One region of the Methylobacterium sp. 88A genome, then DNA from elsewhere that is predicted to be linked to it. Evidence: predicted binding sites of a transcription regulator. Region 1 holds the regulator's gene; the other holds the start of a gene.

Region 1 (9,689 bases):
ATTGACGAGGCAGCTGTCGCGTAAGTTCAGGCGAGCTGGATTTCTTGACGACGACGCCCGGCCGCCAGCGAAGGTGCTGAATCTCGGAGCGGTCGGTCATGTCCATCCCGGAGAGCAGAATCGCGGATCTGGCTGAGCCGAGGCCACGGGAAGAATACGGCCCTTGGAATCCGGGTCTCGAATCGAACCTGCCCAGGGCGTTCCTCGCCCTGGAGACGATCTACCGGCCCGACAATGTCGAGACCACCCTCGCGGACGCTCGCGAGATGATGGACGTTAGCGGGCTTCCGCTGATGCAACTGGTCCGGTTCCGGGCAGAGCGCCTCGTCGTCCACGAAGTTCTCATCCGTGTCATGGCCGACCTGTCGGTTCCGGTCGGCCGGACCTATGGCGATCTCGGAGTGAATTTCCGCGCCATGGTCGGCACCATCCTGCGCGACGGGGTAGCGTCCCATGAGGATGAGATCTCCGACCTGCTCGACCGCATTCGAAGCGATGCGACGCAGGTCCTCGAGCGGGAACTCTCCGCGATGTTCCTGTCGAAAGGTCCGGAGAAACGGGTCAGGACACGGGCATCCTTGTGGCAGACGATCCTCGGCTCGCCCGAACCCGCATGGTGCCGGGAGGAAACTCTCACACCGGAGCAGTCTGCACTCCTGCATCTCGACGCATGGCAAGCCCGATGCGTGGCATCGCCTGAACCCATCGAAGCGGCGGCCTGTGCGGCATTGCGACAGGTGGTGACGAGCATCGTCAGCCGGCGCGGTTTCCTCATCCGCGACAAGGCGCTTCTCTCACGTCTCGCCTGCACGCTCGTTTCGAACCAGCATGGCAGCACCCGGATCGGACAGCTGATCGAGCCATGGGTTCGCGATGTCGTCGCCAGCCAAAGCTACCATGTGTTGAAGGCCCAGATCCGGCCGGTAGTCATGAACGTCAAGGGTGCCTCGGCATCGGGCAAGAGCACGATCCGGCCCTATCAGCGGGCGCTTGCCGGGCGGCTCGGGCTCGATGAATCGGATTTCGCGGTGATCACGCCCGACGTCTGGCGCAAGTTTCTGCTCGATTACGACAGCCTCGGCCCGGCCCGGCGCTATGCCGGGACCCTGACAGGGCGAGAGGTCGAGATCATCGATCGCAAGCTCGACCGGCATATGGCGGTGAAGGCCGCCGAAGGCCGCATTTCGCATCTCCTCATAGACCGGTTTCGTTTCGACAGCTTCACCGTCGATGCCGGCGCCGAGAGCGGCAGCCAGCTCCTCACCCGATTCGGTCACAGCGTCTACATGCAGTTCATGATCACGCCGCCGGAGGCGACGGTCGAGCGGGCTTGGAAGCGCGGCGAGCAGTTCGGCCGCTACAAGGCGGTGGAGGATCTGCTCGCCCACAATGTCGAAGCCTATACCGGCATGCCGCGCCTGTTTTTCACCTGGGCGCTGAGAACGGACAAGCAGGTCCATTTCGAGTTCCTCGACAACAGCGTGCCGGAGGGTGAGCGGCCGAGAACCGTTGCCTTCGGCATCAACGGCGCGATGACCATTCTCGACATGAAATTCATTTTCGATATCGATAGATACCGCAAGATCGAGGTCTCCGCGCGGTCGGCCGACGAGGTCTATGCCGCCGCCGGCTCGATGGAAGCTCAACAGAACATGAGCTTCCTGCGCGATTGCGTTCGCCGGATGACGACGATCCGATTCGCCGATCACGGAACGGGGCGGGTCTATGCGCGGCTCGAAAGCAGCCGCCTGTCCCATCTCTCCGCGGACGCCGTCTCACGCGCGGCCGAGGACCCTGACCTGCACGCAGCCTTGGCCCTTATGGGCGTAGCGGACCAGTGTCCGGCCATCGCGGAACCAGGAGAATGGCTTCGACCGGAGGACACCCACACGCTGGGCCGATGGGGCGACGCGGCCTGGTCCTGACTGTCGGCCGGCGAATGCCTCTCAGTCCCGCGATCACATGAGAAAGTGCCTTTCGCGGATGCGCCCGACGCCGGCTCCCGGCTGCAACCAACTTCAGCATGCGTCTGGGACATGCCTGGTCGAAGGAATGTGATATATCAGTTTGCGCCGCACCATGGCATCACGATGTTGCAACGCGCCATCGGGAGCCCACCATGCTCGTCACCATCTTCGCCGCCGTTCTCTGCATGATCGCTCTTCAGGTCGTTCTCGTGGTGAAAGCCGCCGATCTCCTGTCGGTGCGCCCCGACAAGACCGGTTCCGAGAGCCGCGGTTACGTGGGCGGTTCGGCCGGACGCTTCACCGGCATTGCCTGATCGACTGCCCCTGAACGAAAGAGCGCGGCATCGGACCCGAGGCCGACACCGCGCTGAGTCGGGAGGAGTTTCACGTCGTGCACGCGAGTCGGGATGTTGAGACAATCGGCTCGCGCTTCGTTCAGGAGCAGATCATTCGGCGGCGATCCTCTGGACTGCGCCGATCGCCCCTGATTCCGAGATCTTGAGCCTGTCGTTCTCGGAATAGCCGAGGACGTCGCGCAGGATCTCGTCGGTATGCTCGCCCAGCAGGGGCGAGCGCTTGACCTCGACCTGACTCGCCGAAAGTCGGATCGGGTTTCCCACGGTCAAGTATTTCCCACGCTCCGGATGGTCGACCTCGACCACCGTGCCGGATTTTCGCAGCGACTCGTCCTCCGCGATCTCCTTCATCGAAAGGATCGGGCCGCAGGGGACGTGAAGCGCGTTAAGCGTTTCCATCGCCTCGAACTTGGTCTTCGACATCGTCCAGGCTTCGACCCGCGTGAAGATTTCGTTCAGATGCGGCAGGCGCGCTTTCGGCGTCGCGTAATCGGGATGGGTCTTCCAGGTCGGCTCGCCGATGACGTCGCAGATCGGCTCCCAGACCGCGCCTTGTGCGATGAAGTAGATGTAGGCGTTGGGATCGGTCTCCCATCCCTTGCACTTCAGGATACGACCCGGCTGCCCGCCACCGGAATCGTTGCCCGCGCGCGGCACGGAATCGCCGAAACCGATCCCCTCCCCGTACTGGCTGTATTCCTCGAGCGGACCGCGCTCCAGTCGCTGCTGGTCGCGCAGCTTGACCCGGCAGAGGTTGAGGACGCCATCCTGCATGGCGCAATCGACCCTCTGACCAAGGCCCGAATGGGTCCGCTGATAGAGCGCCGTGACGATGCCGAGGGCTAGATGAAGGCCGGTGCCGGAATCTCCGATCTGAGCGCCGGATACCATCGGGATATCGGTGCGGAACCCGGTGGTGGAGGCGGCACCTCCCACGCATTGGGCTACGTTCTCGTAGACCTTGCAATTCTCGTAAGCTCCCGGTCCGAACCCCTTGACCGAGGCGAGGATCATGCGGGGGTTGGCTTGGTGGATCGCCTCCCAGGTCAGGCCCATCCGGGCGAGAGCGCCGGGCGCGAAGTTCTCCACGAGAACGTCGCACTCCTTCACCAGACGCCACATCACCTCGATCCCCTTCGGGTTCTTGGTGTCGAGGGTGATCGACCGCTTGTTGTGGTTCAGCATCGTGAAATAGAGGCTGTCCACATCGGGAATATCCTGAAGCTGCTGGCGTGTCGCGTCGCCAACGCCCGGACGCTCGACCTTGATCACGTCCGCGCCGAACCAGGCCAGGAGCTGGGTACAGGTCGGGCCGGATTGGACATGGGTGAAGTCGAGGATCTTCACGCCTTCGAGGGCATTCATAGGACTCTTCCGCGTTGAAGGGCGTTCGGCGGATATGGGCACCGACCGCCCCAGCGTCGCTGACGCGGGAGCGGCCGGATGGACCGATGGCCTACTTCTTCTTTTTCACTGCGCTCTGCGGGTTGAGGCTGCCGATATTGCCGCTCTCGGTGCCGGCTTCGGGGTCGATCACCGCGTTGATGAGGGTCGGGCGGCCCGAGTCCATCGCGGCGTTGACGGCCTGGGAGAGCTCGTCCGGCGTGGTCGCGTTGACGCCGTCGCCGCCGAAGGCTTCCATCATCTTGTCGTAACGGGAATCCCGGACGAAGACGGTCGTGCCGGGGTCGCGGCCGGTCGGGTCCGTATCGGTGCCGCGATAGATGCCGTTGTTGTTGAACACGACGATGCAGACCGGCAGGTTGTAACGGCAGATGGTCTCCACCTCCATGCCGGAGAAGCCGAAGGCGCTGTCGCCCTCGACGGCGAGGACGGGCTTGCCCGTTTCCACGGCGGCGGCGATGGCGAAGCCCATGCCGATCCCCATGATGCCCCAGGTGCCGACATCGAGACGCTTGCGCGGCTGGTACATGTCGATGATGCCACGCGCCAGATCGAGGGTATTGGCGCCCTCGTTGACGAGGATTGCGTCGGGCCGCTCGGCGATGATGGTCTTCAGTGCGCCGAGCGCGCCGTGGAAGTCCATCGGCGTCGAGTTCTTGCGCAGCTTCGACGCCATCTTGGCGAGGTTCTCCTCCTTCTTGGCGGAGATGGCATCGGTCCAGGATGTCGGCGGGGCCTGCCAGTCACCCTTCATGCCGTCGAGGAGCGCTGAGACGCAGGAGCCGATATCACCGACGATGGGGGCCACGATCTCGACATTGGAGTCCATCTCTTTCGGCTCGATGTCGATCTGGATGAACTTCTTGGAGCCGGGGGCGCCCCAGGTCTTGCCCTTGCCGTGGGAGAGCAGCCAGTTGAGACGCGCGCCCACCAGCAGGACGACGTCGGCCTCCTTGAGGACGAGCGAACGGGCGGCACCCGCCGATTGTGGATGGGTGTCGGGCAGGAGGCCCTTGGCCATGCTCATGGGCACGTAGGGGATGCCACTGGTTTCCACGAGAGCCCGGACCTCGTCATCGGCCTGCGCATAAGCTGCCCCCTTGCCGAGAACGATGAGGGGGCGTTTGGCGCTCTTCAGGACATCGAGTGCGCGCTTGATCGCCGAGGGGGCCGGCAGCTGGGCCGGGGCCGCATCGATGACCTTGACCAGGGATTTGGCGCCGGCCTCGGCCTCCATCACCTGGCTGAACAGTTTGGCGGGCAGATCGAGATAGACACCGCCGGGTCGGCCGGACACAGCCGCACGGATGGCACGGGCGACGGCGATGCCGATATCGGCGGCATGAAGCACGCGGAAGGCGGCTTTGCAGAGGGGCTTGGCGATGGCGAGCTGGTCCATTTCTTCGTAATCGCCCTGCTGCAGGTCGACGATCTCGCGCTCGGACGAGCCGGAGATGAGGATCATCGGGAAGCAATTGGTGGTGGCGTTGGCGAGCGCCGTCAGACCGTTGAGGAAGCCGGGGGCCGAAACCGTGAGGCAGATGCCGGGCTTCTTCGTGAGGAAGCCCGCGATGGCGGCCGCATTGCCGGCATGCTGCTCATGGCGGAAGGAGATGACACGCATGCCCGCAGCCTGGGCAAGACGACCGAGATCGGTGATCGGAATACCGGGAACACCGTAGATCGTATGAATATCGTTGAGCTTCAACGCATCGATGACGAGATGAAAGCCATCGGTGAGCTCAGGCTCCGCCGAAACGTCGACAGCGATTCTCTGGGCCAAAGCGGACATCGTGTTCTCTCCCTGGTTCTTTGCTGTTTTGTTATGATTTGCGACCCGCTGGGCAGACGAGCCGATGAGGTGACGTCCCCATCGTGGGGCGGCGGGGGCGTCCACGGCCGCACGTCTCGGCGAAACCGTATTTTTCTTAAGTCAGACCGAAAAAATTATGACCTCCTCAAGCAGAAAGCTCATGCTTATCTTGAAGACCGTCCGTAAACCTCCCGACCGAAGGGCTAAGGAACGTAATGCGTTATAATGCGTGTCCCTACGTCGACAGCGTGCTGGGATGCCACCGCCAATCCGCCGAAGCCTCATCACGACCTCGCTCAGGCCGCCTTACAGTCGGATCACCCTCCGCATCTCTCGACAATTGGTGGCATACCAAATACCAACTGTCAAACCATTTTGCATGATCTTGCCGGTTTGGTCGGGCTTCAGCGATTGCGCGGCACTCAAACGAACGAGACGATGGCGAGTGCGGCATCGCCGCGGCTCCAACGACCGAATGCATGTCCTCCGGATTGCTAGGACAAGAGATGCCACTATTCTTGTGTTGAAGGATTTCTTTGCCCCGAAGCGTTCCTTGTATTTCGAACGCGGGTTTGGCATGCTTCACACCAAGTGTGCTCGACCCTGTGTGCGAGTTGAAATCATTCTAGGTGTCGAAAATGGTCAAGACGGATACGTTTCAAGTAAAGCCGATCGTTGCGACTTCGAGCTTGCGTGCATTGGCCTACGACGCGCTCAAGGAAGCAATCACGAATATGAACATCTATAATCAGCGCGAGGAGGTGAGGCTCGACGAGAGGAAGCTGTCTCTCAACCTGGGAGTGAGCCGCACCCCGGTGCGCGAAGCGCTGACGGTACTCGAGCAGGAAGGTTTCGTACGGTTCGAGGCCCGGCGCGGCGTCTTCGTGATCAAGAAGTCGAAGAAGGAGATCGTCAGCATGATCCAGGCCTGGTCGGCCCTGGAGAGCATGGCCGCTCGCCTCGCCTGCGAGCGAGCCACAGACGAGCAGTTGCACTGCCTGCGCGAGCATTTCCCGGAATTCTACGAGGGTCGTCCGTCGGATCATCTCGACGAGTATTCGGAAGCCAATATCCGCTTCCACCAGAAGATCATTTCGCTGGGCCAGTGCGACGTCATCAAGGACATCACCAGCAATCTGCTCATGCACGTTCGCGGCATCCGCAACACGGCCATGCGCCAGGGCGACCGTGCCGCCAACTCGATCAAGGAACACGTGGCGATCATCAAGGCGCTGGAGGCGCGCGACGCGGAACTTGCCGAACGCCTGGTGCGCGAGCACGGCCTCGGCCTGGCCAGCCATGTCGAGAAGTACGGCGACTATCTCGACTGAACGGCATCGTCGCCGGTTTCTGGTCGCTGCGACCGCCAATGTCGGCGAACGAGACGGGACATCCGGCTTCGGTCGGATCGAAGCGCCTGTATTGGCTCGCCGATCCGTCACAGTGATCGAAACGAATCCCCGATTCTGCGGCGAAGCCAGCGACCGGTGGCACCGTCGCTATTGAACGACCACGCCGAGGCGATCAGCTCGCGGGGTGGGATGTCGTCGGGATGGAGCCGACTTGCGAGGCGCGAACCGCCAGCCGGGCTCCGGCGCCGGGATGCCAGCGAATGTCCGCCCAGGAACAAACTCTACCACCGCGTTAACGGAACCCTTGCAGAACACTTCCAGAACGTCTACCATGTTCGTGTTTTGTTTCAGCGGCGTTAGTCGCGGCCATTGGCTTCAGTGGAAGAGTGATCTGTATGTTGACGCGTAAGCAGCTGGATCTTCTCCAATTCATTCAGCAACGGATGCAGGAGAGTGGTGTCCCGCCCTCGTTCGACGAGATGAAGGACGCGCTCGATCTCAAGTCGAAATCGGGCATTCACCGGCTGATCACGGCCCTCGAAGAGCGTGGGTTCCTGCGGCGCCTGCCGAATAGGGCCAGGGCGATCGAGGTGATCCGGATGCCCGAAAGCCTGACCGGCGCCCCCGCGCCGAAGCCGGCTCCCGCCGGCGAAGTCCGCCGCTTTACGCCCAGCGTCGTCGAAGGCGGACGGTCCAAGGCGACGCCATCTATGCGTCCGCCTACGACCCAGGCTCAGGACGAGAGCGGACGGGCCATCACCATCCCGGTCATGGGTCGGATCGCGGCCGGTACACCGATCTCGGCGATCCAGAACCAAAGTCACTCGGTCACGTTGTCTCCCGACCTCCTGTCGGGGGGCGAGCATTATGCCCTCGAGGTGCGCGGCGATTCGATGATCGAAGCGGGTATTCTCGACGGCGATCTGGTGGTGATCAAGAAGCAGGACACCGCGAATACGGGGGACATCATCGTGGCCCTGATCGATGATGAGGAAGCCACTCTGAAACGCCTGCGTCGTCGCGGTTCCTCCATCGCCCTGGAGGCCGCCAACCCCGCCTATGAGACGAGGGTGCTGGGTCCCGACCGCGTACAGATCCAGGGTCGCCTGGTCAGCCTCGTCCGCCGCTACTGAGGCCGGTCCGAGGGCGTGTCCGGCAATGGGTCGCCTTCGTCGATCTCGGGATCCTGTAGTTTCGCGGTCTCGGCCGGTGTCGAGGGTACAGGCGAGGCATCGGCCATGACCCGCCGCCACGGAGGCCGGACGTTCGGCGCGCGTGCCGATGTCGCGACAGGACCATCCGGCCCGAAGCGAACGGCCGTCGCCCCTCGCTCCGCCAGGAACGCCCGATCGACGATGAGGCCGGCGCGGCATCCTTTGGGAGCGTCGCGGCGGGCTATGATGATGCTTGCCCTCTCACAATCCTCGGCAAAGGCCCGCTTGTCCTTGACAAGCGCCACGATGCGCCGCGTCTCCGTCCCTGCGGTGCAGCCGACCGCATCGCAACGGCCTTTCGTGGAGGCGGATACGGCACCGGCCTTCCGAGAATCGCCGTCCGCCTTGAGCCATTGTTCGAGGACGAAGGCGGGCGGGTTTCCGAGGATTGCCAGCCGGCCGTCAGGGTCGCGCAGGGCCGCGCCCCCACCCTCCCGGTCGATATAGAGGTCGTAGCGCGGTGGCGTGGCGGCGAGGGCGATGCCGAGGGCGGCCGGAGCGAGTCCGATCCAGCGCAGCCCCGACACGGGGAGTGTCAGCAGGAGCAGGGCGAGGGCCAGCAGGCAGAGGGCCGTGCTGCCATAGGCCGGCACGACGAGGGTGGCGTGGCCAAACCCGCTGATCCACCCGGAGATCGTGAGCATCCCCCGTACCGCGAGCCCCATCGCCCACCAGACCGGCTGATCGAGGGCAAAGGGGTAGGCGAGGATCCCGAGCACCGCCGCCGGCATCACCGCCAGAGATACGAGGGGCAAGGTCAGCGCGTTGCCGACGATGCCGAACGGCTGGACGGTCTGGAAATGATAGGTCGCGAACGGCGCCGTCGCGATCTGGGCGACCATGGTCGTCGCCAGGGTGCCGAGGACCGCGACGGCGAGGAACCGCCATGCGCGGGCCAAGAGGCTGGCGCCTTCGCGTGGCGGCATCCAGCGATTGAGCGTGCCCGCGCAGGCGATGAGGCCGGCCACCGCGCCGAAGGACATTTGGAAGCTCGGGCCGAGTAGCCCGTCGGGCTCGCGCGCGAGGGCGATCAGCGCGGCCAGGGCGAGGTTGCGCATGCTGAGCGCGGGACGATCTACGAGGATCGCGCCCAGCATCACGAGGGTCATGATGAGCGATCGCTCGGCGGCGATGTCCCAGCCCGAGAAGACGCAATAGGCGGTGACGCCGACCATGGCGAAACCGGCGGCGATCTTCTTGATCGGCCAGATGAGGGCGAGGCCCGGGACGAGGGCGAGGAGCGCGCGAACGAGCCAGAACACCACTCCGGCAGCGAGTACCATGTGGAGCCCGGAAATCGAGACCACGTGGTAGATCCCCGCCGCGCGCAGGACATCGTTGGTCTCGGCATTGATGAGGCCGCGCTTGCCCGTCACCAGGGCCGCGGCCACCGCGCCGGCCTGCCCGCCATTGGCATCGGTGATCCGGCGGGTCAGCGCGTTGCGCGCATCGTCCACGGCAGCGGCGAGCGAGACCTGCCAGGGCAAGGGTCTCGGCGGAGGCTTCACCTCGATCTTGCCCACGAGGGAGCCAACGGCGCCGATCCCGCGAAAGTAGGCATCGCGCGCGAAATCGTATCCGCC
Region 2 (9,689 bases), 650 kb from region 1:
ACCGCGTCCTCATGCTGGAACACGCGATCTACGGCGTGATCTCGCCGGAGGGCGCGGCCTCGATCCTCTGGCGCGATCAGGGCCGGGCGGCGGATGCGGCCACCGCCATGAAGATCACGGCCCAGGATCTCCTGCGTCTCGGCATCATCGACGGCATCATCCCGGAGGCCACCGGCGGCGCTCATCGCGGACGCGACGCGGCGATCGCCAACACGGGCAAGGCCGTGGCCAAGGCGCTGGCCGAATTCGACGGTCTGAGCCCCGACGAGATCCGCGACCGCCGGGCGGCGAAGTTCCTCGATATCGGCCGCAAACTGTAGGCCGGTTATCTATGCGTCGTTTTGGCGCACAAGCCTCAAGGAACCGAGAAGGGTTTTGTTAAACCCCGCCTCTTCTGCCCATTTGGAGCTCGCCGCTTCGGGCGGCATGTCTCCACGCCCTCCGCGCTGGGACCGGAAATACCAGCGGAATCAAGTCGATTGCCGTCCAGCCGGCGTCCCCGAACGTCGAGGCCGACCGACCGATTGCGGCAAGGTGTTGCCCACACTGAGGAAGCCACCGAAATCCACATCTCGCCACGCCGGCCATTTGCGTCTTCTTGCGGTAACAACCGGGTAAGTTTAACGACGCTATTGGGTTGGGGAGTGGCGTTCGACGGGCGAGATCCCGCGAGCGCATGTATGAGGACGGGGTTCCCCATGGCTTTGCGCCCGCTGGCTCTACGCTTGGCTACGGCTGCCGGTGTCGTTGCGCTCGCTCTCTCCCTCACCGCCTGCCAGGATGGCTCGATGGGCGGCGGCGTGCCGCTGCGCGCCCTCACGCCCGTCCCGGCCAAGACCCTGGCGCTGATGGCCCAGAAGGGCATGTCCGCCAACGACCCCATCCTGATCCGCGCCTACAAGAAGGAAGCGGAGATGGAGGTGTGGAAGCGCGGCACGAACGGCCAGTACGCGCTCCTCAAGACCTTCCCGATCTGCCGCTGGTCGGGCCAGCTCGGCCCCAAGACCAAGCAGGGCGACCGGCAGGCCCCCGAGGGCTTCTACACGGTGACGCCGGGGCAGATGAACCCGAACTCGTCCTATTACCTCTCCTTCGATACCGGCTACCCGAACAATTACGACCGGGCCAACGGCCGGACGGGCAATTACATCATGGTGCACGGCACCTGCTCGTCCTCGGGCTGTTTCGCCATGACCGACGAGTCCATGGGCGAGCTCTACGCCCTGGCACGCGATTCCTTCGCCGGCGGGCAGCGCGCGTTCCAGTTCCAGTCCTATCCGTTCCGGATGACGGCGCAGAACTTCGCCAAGTATCGCAACGACCCGAACGCGCCGTTCTGGAAGAACCTGAAGGAAGGCTCGGATTATTTCGAGGCCCTGCGCGAGGAGCCGCGCGTGAACGTCTGCGGCACGCGCTACGTCTTCGGCGGCCAGGACGTGGCCGCCGGCTCGTGCTCGCCGAAGGTGGACACGCTCGTCGCCGAGAAGCGGGCGAAGGACAACCACGACATCGCCGAACTCGTCGCCAAGGGCACGCCGGCGACCAGGGTCGTCTATGACGATGGCGGCCAGAACCCGGTCTTCCGTCCCCAGGCTCCCGCCTCGACCTTGGCCTTCGCCAACCTGACGAAGAAGGACGAGCCGGAGGCGCCCTACGACCCCAAGGAATACGCCCGCCACCATCTCGGCGAAGTGAGCCGGCCCGAGAGCCTGGCTGCCGGCGAGCGCGAGGTCGAGGTGGATGCCAAGGGACGTCCGGTGATGCTGGCCGCCGCCGAGGCTCCGATCCCGACCAAGGCCGCTGCGGCGGTCCTCAAGGCGGGTTCCGACAAGACCAAGCCCGGCAGCGTCGTCGCCAAGACGAACGCGGCACCCGAACCGCTGAAGCCCGCGACGCCAGCGCGCATCATGGTGGCCGATGCCGATGTGGATTCGCCCTCTTACACGAAGGTTCTGGGCAGTCTCCTCACCGGCAAGGCCTCGCCGACCCCTGCAGCCGACGCCGCCACGATCCCGGCCGCCGCCGCCGCTGCCCCGGAGACGATCCAGCCGGCGCCGAAATCCGGCAAGGCCACCCATACCGCCCATGCGATCACGGTGCCGACGGTGACCGGCGCCGTCGGGCAGAAGGCCAAGGTGGCGGCCGAGCCCGCCAAGGCCGGAAAGCCTCCGGCGGCCAAGGCCGTTCCCGCCAAGGAGGCCACGGCCAAGGACGGTTTGGTGAAGGATGGTACCGCGAAGGCGACGCCGAAGCTCTGAGGCTCGCTTTGGCCGAATAGACGCATCGCAACTTTATCGGCGGAATCCCGGATCGGGTTCCGCTAGCGCCCCACTCCCCGGGGAACGGAGCCGGGATCGAACTCTCCCGCCGTCCTCACGCCAACGCCCCCTTCCCGGAGACCCGCAGGGCCAGCGAAGGGTCTTGCGAGACCCAGCGGGGGACGGGCCGCGAGCGGCGAGATCGTCCGATTCGGTGAACCGGGAAATTCGATGGGCCAAGAAAAAGGGCCCCTCAGGGCCCTTTCGTCGTTCGGATCGCTGCTGCGATCACATGCGGTGCATGCGACGGTGATGCATCATCCGGTGACGCATGTGGTTGCGGTGCATGCGCATGTGGTGACGACGGTGCATGCGGCGATGCATCCGGTGCTCCCCACGGTGCATGCGCACGGGGGTGACGGTCTCGGAGGACGTCACGCCCATCGGGGCGCCGGGAGCGGCCGAAGCGCTTGTCGCGAGGGCGCCAGCACCGAGGCTTCCGACCATGGCAAGCGCGAAGATCAATTTTTTCATCGGGCGTTTCCGTTCTCTTTCACCCGAGCGCGGCGCTCGGATTGATCTCCCCCGCTCGCGCCGGAGAGACGATTGCCGCACGCCGAGACGTGCGGCGGGGCCGGTTCGACCCGCCGCTGATAACACTCAAGTCAGAGTTTCGTTTCCTCGAAAGCCCGAACCCATTCGGCGCAGATGCCCGAGCGGACGATGTCGTCGAGGGTGAATTCGACGATGGGAACCTGCATCATGCGGCTCTTCACGAGATGGATCACGGTCCTGAGGCCCGACGTCTCGCGCAGGTCGGTCTGGGACACGTCGCCGTTGATGATGACCTGGCAATCGTCGCCGATGCGGGTCAGGAACATCTTGATCTCGGCGGTGGTGGTGTTCTGCGCCTCATCGAGGATCACGAGGCAGTTCTTGAAGGTGCGTCCGCGCATCACCTCGAAGGGGACCACCTCGATGTCGCCGGTCTTCATGGCGATCTCGTAGGCGGCGTCGCCCATGCGCTCCTTCATGGTCTCGGTCAGCGGCGTGACCCAGGGCGCGATCTTTTCCTCCAAGCTGCCGGGAAAGAAGCCCAGCGAGCGGCCCGATGGCACGTTGGGACGGGTGATGATGACCTTGGCGATGCGGCGCTGGCGGAGCTGATCCGCGGCGCGGGTTCCGGCGATGTAGGTCTTGCCGGTGCCGGCCGGACCGAGAACGATGACCTGCTTGCTGACGGCGAGGGCATCCAGGTACTCGGCCTGTCGGACGGTGAGAGGCTGGATAGGGCCTAAGTTACGCTCGTCGTCGAACCGGGTGCGGTGCAGCCGCACCGGGCGGTCTTCTACCAGCTCAAGTCGTGTGCGCCGTCTTTTCATCGATCAACACTCCAACTGGACTTGCCAACTAGGGTTCAACTGATCTTCGACCTGCCTACGCGCCCTGCCCTCGATAATATTTGTTACACTATCTCTGACAATCGTTAACGAAAGAATTCGACGGCAGGTCTTTTAGTTCCAGATGTCGACCCACGACCTGTGGACGACTTGGCCTATGAGTGACGGGCTCCCGGTGCGGCAAGCCACGAATCACCCACGCACACACCATGCCGCTCCGGTGGCGACAGGGGCATGACGGCACGAAATCCTGGACGTGTGTCGAAGTTTCGCTTCGGAAACGCGCAGATGCGGGAGAGTTTCAGTTTTCGACAGGTGAGATGGTGGAACGACGAAGCATCCATCTCGACCACGGCCCTTCACGAGGGGCGAAACCGGCCGGGTCCGCACGACGTGTCGCATGCGGCCGGCGGGGTGCTTCACCCTGGCTGGATGAAACTGTCGAGAACCATCTTGCGGCCGGCCTTATCGAAGTCAACCGTCAGCTTGTTGCCGTCGACAGCCGCCACGCTGCCGGGGCCGAACTTGGTGTGGAAGACTCGCATACCATCCGAAAACGCGGATGGCGCACCCGTCGACTTCGCCACGAGCTCGCCTTCGATCTGGCGCGGTCCGCCGTTGCTCCGGCCGGGCGAGGACGATCTTCCGAAACCTTGCCCACCCCCGCCTCCGAACCCCTGGTTTCCCGCGGTGTTGGCCTGCGCCCGCTGCCAGCCCGGCGTCCCGTAGGACGAGCCGAACGGCGCCGGGTTCCGGTCGAAGCGCGAGGCACCGGCGGAGAAATGCGCGGGGGCGTCGACCACGTCGACGGCGTCGGCGGGCAACTCGTCGATGAAGCGGCTCGGCACCGTGGAGGACCACAGGCCGTGGATGCGCCGGTTGACGGCAAAGGACAGCTTGGCGCGCTTGCGCGCGCGGGTCAGGCCCACATGGGCGAGGCGGCGCTCCTCCTCGAGCCCGGCCCGGCCGCTCTCGTCGAGCGCCCTCTGGTTCGGGAACAGGCCGTCCTCCCAGCCGGGCAGGAACACCGTGTCGAATTCGAGCCCCTTGGCGGCATGCAGCGTCATCAGCGAGACCCGGTCCGCCCCCTCCTGCTCGCTCGCCTCCATCACCAGGGAGACGTGTTCGAGGAAGGCCGCCATGTCGGGGAATTCCTCCATGGAGCGCACGAACTCCTTGAGGTTTTCGAGACGCCCGGCGGCATCGGCGGATTTGTCCTTCTGCCACATCTCGGTGTAGCCGGATTCCTCCAGAACGGTCTGGGCCACCTCGGAATGGGGCTGGGTGCCGACCATCCGCGCCCACCGCGAAAAACTCTCCACCAGGGCGCGGACGCCGGAGCGGGCGCGGGGCTTCAGCTCGTCGGTCTCGATCAGGCTGCGCGCCGCCTGGAGCAGCGGCACGCGCTGCGAGCGGGAATAACCGTGCAGGATCTGCAGGGTGGCATCGCCCAGGCCGCGCTTCGGTGTGTTGAAGATTCGCTCGAAGGCGAGGTCGTCGGCCGGGTTCATGGTGACGCGCAGATAGGCCAGGGCATCGCGGATCTCGGCGCGCTCGTAGAAGCGCGGGCCGCCGATGACGCGATACGGCAGGCCGAGCTGGACGAACCGGTCCTCGATCTCGCGCATCTGGGCCGAGATGCGCACCAGCACGGCGATCTCGGAGAGCGGATGCTGCCTGGCCTGCAGGCTCTCGATGGATTCGCCGAGCTGGCGCGCCTCTTCCTCCGAATCCCAGGCGCCCGATACCGTCACCTTCTCGCCGGCCACGTCCTCGGTGCGCAGGGTCTTGCCGAGGCGGCCCTCGTTCCTGGCGATGAGCCCCGAGGCGGCGGCGAGGATGTGGCCGGTGGAGCGGTAGTTGCGCTCCAGCCTGACCACCACGGCGCCGGGGAAATCATGCTCGAAGCGCAGGATGTTGTCGACTTCCGCCCCGCGCCAGCCATAGATCGACTGGTCGTCGTCGCCGACGCAGGCGACGTTGCGGTGGCCCTGCGCCAGCAGTCGCAGCCAGAGATACTGGGCGACGTTGGTGTCCTGGTACTCGTCCACAAGGATGTAGCGGAAGCGCTGCTGGTAATTGGCCAGCACGTCCGGGTTCTCGCGCCACAGCTTCAGGCAGAGCAGCAGGAGATCGCCGAAATCGGCGGCGTTCAGGGTCAGGAGCCGGGCCTGATAGGCGGTGTAGAGGGAGCCGCCCTTGCCGAACGCAAAGGCGCTCGCTTCGCCGGGGGGTACCTGCTCGGGCAGGAGCCCGCGGTTCTTCCACCCGTCGATGGCCGAGGACAGGGCGCGGGCGGGCCAGCGCTTCTCGTCGATGTTCTGGTCGACGATGACCTGCTTCATCAGGCGAAGCTGGTCGTCCATCCCCAGGATCGTGAAGTCGGATTTCAGCCCCACCATCTCGGCGTGCCGGCGCAGGATCTTGGTGCCGATGGAATGGAACGTGCCGAGCCAGGGCATCCCCTCGCCGGCCGGGCCGATGAGGGAACCGATGCGGTGCTTCATCTCGCGGGCGGCCTTGTTGGTGAAGGTCACCGACAGGATGTCGAAAGGCCGCGCCTTACCGGTCGAGACCAGATGGGCGATTCGCGTGGTGAGCACCCGCGTCTTGCCGGTGCCCGCGCCCGCGAGGACGAGGACCGGCCCTTCCGTCGTCTCGACGGCGCGGCGCTGCTCGGGGTTCAGCCCTTCGAGATAGGGGGAGCCCTGCGGCCTGAGGGAGGCCATGGCGCGGGCGGCGATGGAGCTCTGCGCGGCCTCGGCCGCCACGCCGGAGGCCGGCGCCGGCACGGACGCCGCCGCTGCGTCGGGATGCTGTTTCATGCTGCCTCCCTGGACCAAAACGCGAACGGCGTCGAGGGTCGGGACAACGGGGCCGCCCCGCCCTCGGCCGGAATACGGAACTCCGGCTTCATTTCGGGCGTCGTCTGACCATATCCCGGCCGTCATCACAGAAGGCTCCACCATGCGCACGAGTTCCTTGTCCGTCCTCTGCCTCGCGGCCCTGGCGGGCGGCCTCGCCTTGTCTCCGGCCATGGCCCAGTCCCCCGGCACCCGGTCGCTTAACGAGACCAACGACCGTCTTTCCAGACAGAGTGAGATTCGCGGCGTCCGGCACCAGCAGCAGTTCGAGAACAACCAGATCCGCATGCAGATGCAGCGCAACGAGATCACCCGTCCGGCGCCGATCGGCCCCGGCATCGCCCCGCGCCGCTGATCGGACCGGTCAAGGGTGACGCCCGGCACCTGTTGACCGCGGGGTTCGACCCTGGCGCGCATCCGGGATCGGTGTGCTATGCCGCATGGGGTGGGGGCACGAACCGGGCATGACGTCCGGTTGAGACCACGTGACCGCCCCATGGCAGGCTCCGAGACCGGGCCGGATCGAGGCGGAAACCAAGACGGTGCGAGACATCCTGACCGCGCTGGCGGGCGCCGTCATCCTGATCCTCGTCGCGGCCCTCGCGGTCCCGCCCCTCGTGGCCTGGGAAAGCTACCGCATGCTGGTGGACCGGGCGATCGGGCGATCCCTCGGCCTCGAGGCACGGACCGAAGGGCGGATCGGCATCAGGCTCCTGCCCTCGCCGCGATTGAGCGTCGATCGCCTCCGCATCGGGGGACAGGCCGACAAGCCGGCCCTCGACCTCCAGTCCGTCGCGGCCGAGATCGGCCTCACGCCGCTGCTCACGGGAGACATCCGCTTCACCGAGACGCGGATCGGCCGGGCTGAGATCAAGCTTCCGATCAGCGACGACGACGCGATCCGCCTGCCCGCCGACCTCTACCGGACCCTCGCCGGCCAAGACTTGGCCATCGAGGACCTGACGATCGGGCAGGTCGTGCTGACCACCCTCGTGCCGCAGAGCGGCCGCACCGATCAGGTCCGGGCCGAGGCGGTGCATCTCTCCGCGCCCCGGCTGCTCGGACCCTGGCGGATCGAGGGGATGAGCGGCGCGGTCGCCTTCCGCATCGCCACCGGCGAGCCCGCGGAGGACGGCAGCGTCGCGGTGAAGATTTCGGGCGGCGGCGACACCCATCCGCGTTTCGAGGCCGATGCCCGCATCCGCCTCGACCCGATGGCGGGCGAGCCGGAGGCGACCGGGGACGCCCCGCGGGCGATGATCCCGAAAGCGGAAGGCACGGCACGGGTCGTGGTCGGGCCGCCGGTCCAGGTCGCGGGCGCCTACCTGCCGTTCTCGCTGGGCGGGACGTTCAAGGCCCGCGGCCCCATCGTGCGCTTCTCCGACGTGAAGGCCGAGATCGATCCCGGCGGTCAGGCCATGCGCCTCGCCGGCACCGGGCGGATCGACCTGCGGGCCTGGAGGGCGGCACTGACCCTGGAGACGCGCCGCCTGGACCTCGACGCCTTCCTGATCTCCACGGGAGGACAGGCCCTCCTGGCGCGCGGGATGCCGCGCGCGAATTCCGAGTTGCCGATGATGGTCGATCTCGATCTCGGCATCGAGAGCGTCGCCCTCGGTCTCGACGATTGGACCAAGCTTCAACTCTCCGGCACGTTCGACCGGACGGGGGGGCTCGCCCTCCGGCGCTTCTCGGTGACGGCACCGGGCGAGGCGGCCCTCACCGCCTCCGGTGAGCTCGATACGCAGCCTGCCCTCCGGTTCACGGGCAACATTTCCCTCGACGCTGCCGCATCGGACGGGTTCGGACGGTACCTGCGCAAGTTCGGCCTCGGCGGCCCGGCCGTCGCGGTGATGGACGGGCGCCCGATCCAGGCATCCGCCGACCTCTCGACGGCGAGCCCGTCGCTGTCGCTACGCAACCTGCGGCTCTCCCTCGGCGAGGCGCGGATCACCGGCAACGCCCGCTACACCCAGGCGGAGGCGGGCGGGCGCGGCCGCTTCGACGCGCAGCTCTCGGCGCAGGGCGTCGACATCGCGGCCCTGCCCTCCTTCGGCAGTGCCCTGTCCGGCCTCCACGACCACGATATCGGTCTGACGATCCAAGCGCGGGACGTGCGCTACGGGCCGGCCGGAGCGCGTTCGGGCAATGGGACCATCGCCGCGAGCATCCAATCGGACGGGGCGAGCCTCAATGTCGGCAGCCTCGACGTCACGGATGTGGCCGGCGCCAACGCTAAGCTCTCCGGCCGCATCGCCCCTGACGGGTCCGGCCGCATCGCCGGCCGGATGTGGGCGCCGGTGGCCGCCCCCCTCATCGCCCTCCTCGACAGGACCTGGATCGCCGAGGCCCGGATGATCCCCGGCTTCCTCCGGGCCGGTGCCCTCGACCTCGCCGTGACCCTGGAGCGCGAGGCCGGGGACGCCGACACCCTGCGCACCAGCGCCGACGGGACCGCGGCGGGCGGCAGCCTCGACCTCGACCTGCTGTCGCGGGGCGGCCGCATCGACAGCCTCTCCCTTGGATTGACCACCCCGCTCGCCGGGCGCTGGTTCGAACGCGAGGACATGGTGGCCCTGCGCAAGCCCGCCGCCCTGCGCATCACCGGGACACGTGGACAGGCCGGAGCCGATGGCGCGGTCCCGCCCCTCGGCCTCGACATCTCCGGCACCATCGCCGACCTCACCCTCTCGACGGTGAATCCGGTCGTGCCCGGTCCGGGGCAGGCCCCGCCGGAGGCTGGCGAGATCCAGGTGAAGACACCCGACATCGCGCCCTTCCTCCTCCTCGCCGGCAGCACCTCCGCCCTGCCCTCGCCGCTACCGGCGGACTTGCTGGTGGGGTTGTCGCGGGCGGGGCGGGATGCCCATGCGGATGTGGCCGGGCGGATCGCCGGGGCCACGATCCTCGCCAACGTCAACCGGTCGCCGGCGGGCGACATCTTCGGCAGCGTGGCGCTGGGGCGGCTGTCGTTGCCCTGGCTCGCCGCGGCCCTGGTGATTCCCCCGGACGGGAAGAAGCAAGAGGCCGGGGACGGTGCCCGGTTCGGCACCCCGCCGGCGGACCGGCCGCCCATCGACCTCGACGTGAGAGTAGACGCGCTCGAACTCGGCCGACGCTTCACCGCAGAGGGCGCGGCCTTTGGTGCCCGTCTCGACAACGGCGTC

Evidence for each region. Region 1 encodes LexA, which represses DNA repair genes until DNA is damaged. Its sites were predicted from a motif close to TGTTCNNNNTGTGTTCNG; they were not measured.
Region 2: a site for LexA is predicted at 6,494-6,511, ahead of A3OM_RS0119020 (UvrD-helicase domain-containing protein). Genes of this name have one in related genera too.

Annotation. Positions count from the first base shown of each region.
Region 1 is NZ_AQVT01000001.1:3,317,651-3,327,339, forward strand. It holds gene A3OM_RS26410 (hypothetical protein) at 1-24, shown strand, start outside; gene A3OM_RS0115920 (hypothetical protein) at 99-1,925, shown strand; gene A3OM_RS26175 (hypothetical protein) at 2,120-2,281, shown strand; gene frc (formyl-CoA transferase) at 2,414-3,688, opposite strand; gene oxc (oxalyl-CoA decarboxylase) at 3,780-5,519, opposite strand; gene A3OM_RS0115940 (GntR family transcriptional regulator) at 6,179-6,871, shown strand; gene lexA (transcriptional repressor LexA) at 7,288-8,025, shown strand; gene A3OM_RS0115950 (ComEC/Rec2 family competence protein) at 8,019-9,689, opposite strand, start outside.
Region 2 is NZ_AQVT01000001.1:3,970,115-3,979,803, forward strand. It holds gene A3OM_RS0119000 (acetyl-CoA carboxylase carboxyltransferase subunit alpha) at 1-320, shown strand, start outside; gene A3OM_RS24340 (L,D-transpeptidase family protein) at 714-2,258, shown strand; gene A3OM_RS0119010 (hypothetical protein) at 2,547-2,792, opposite strand; gene A3OM_RS0119015 (PhoH family protein) at 2,924-3,640, opposite strand; gene A3OM_RS0119020 (UvrD-helicase domain-containing protein) at 4,078-6,483, opposite strand; gene A3OM_RS0119025 (hypothetical protein) at 6,626-6,877, shown strand; gene A3OM_RS24345 (AsmA family protein) at 7,008-9,689, shown strand, end outside.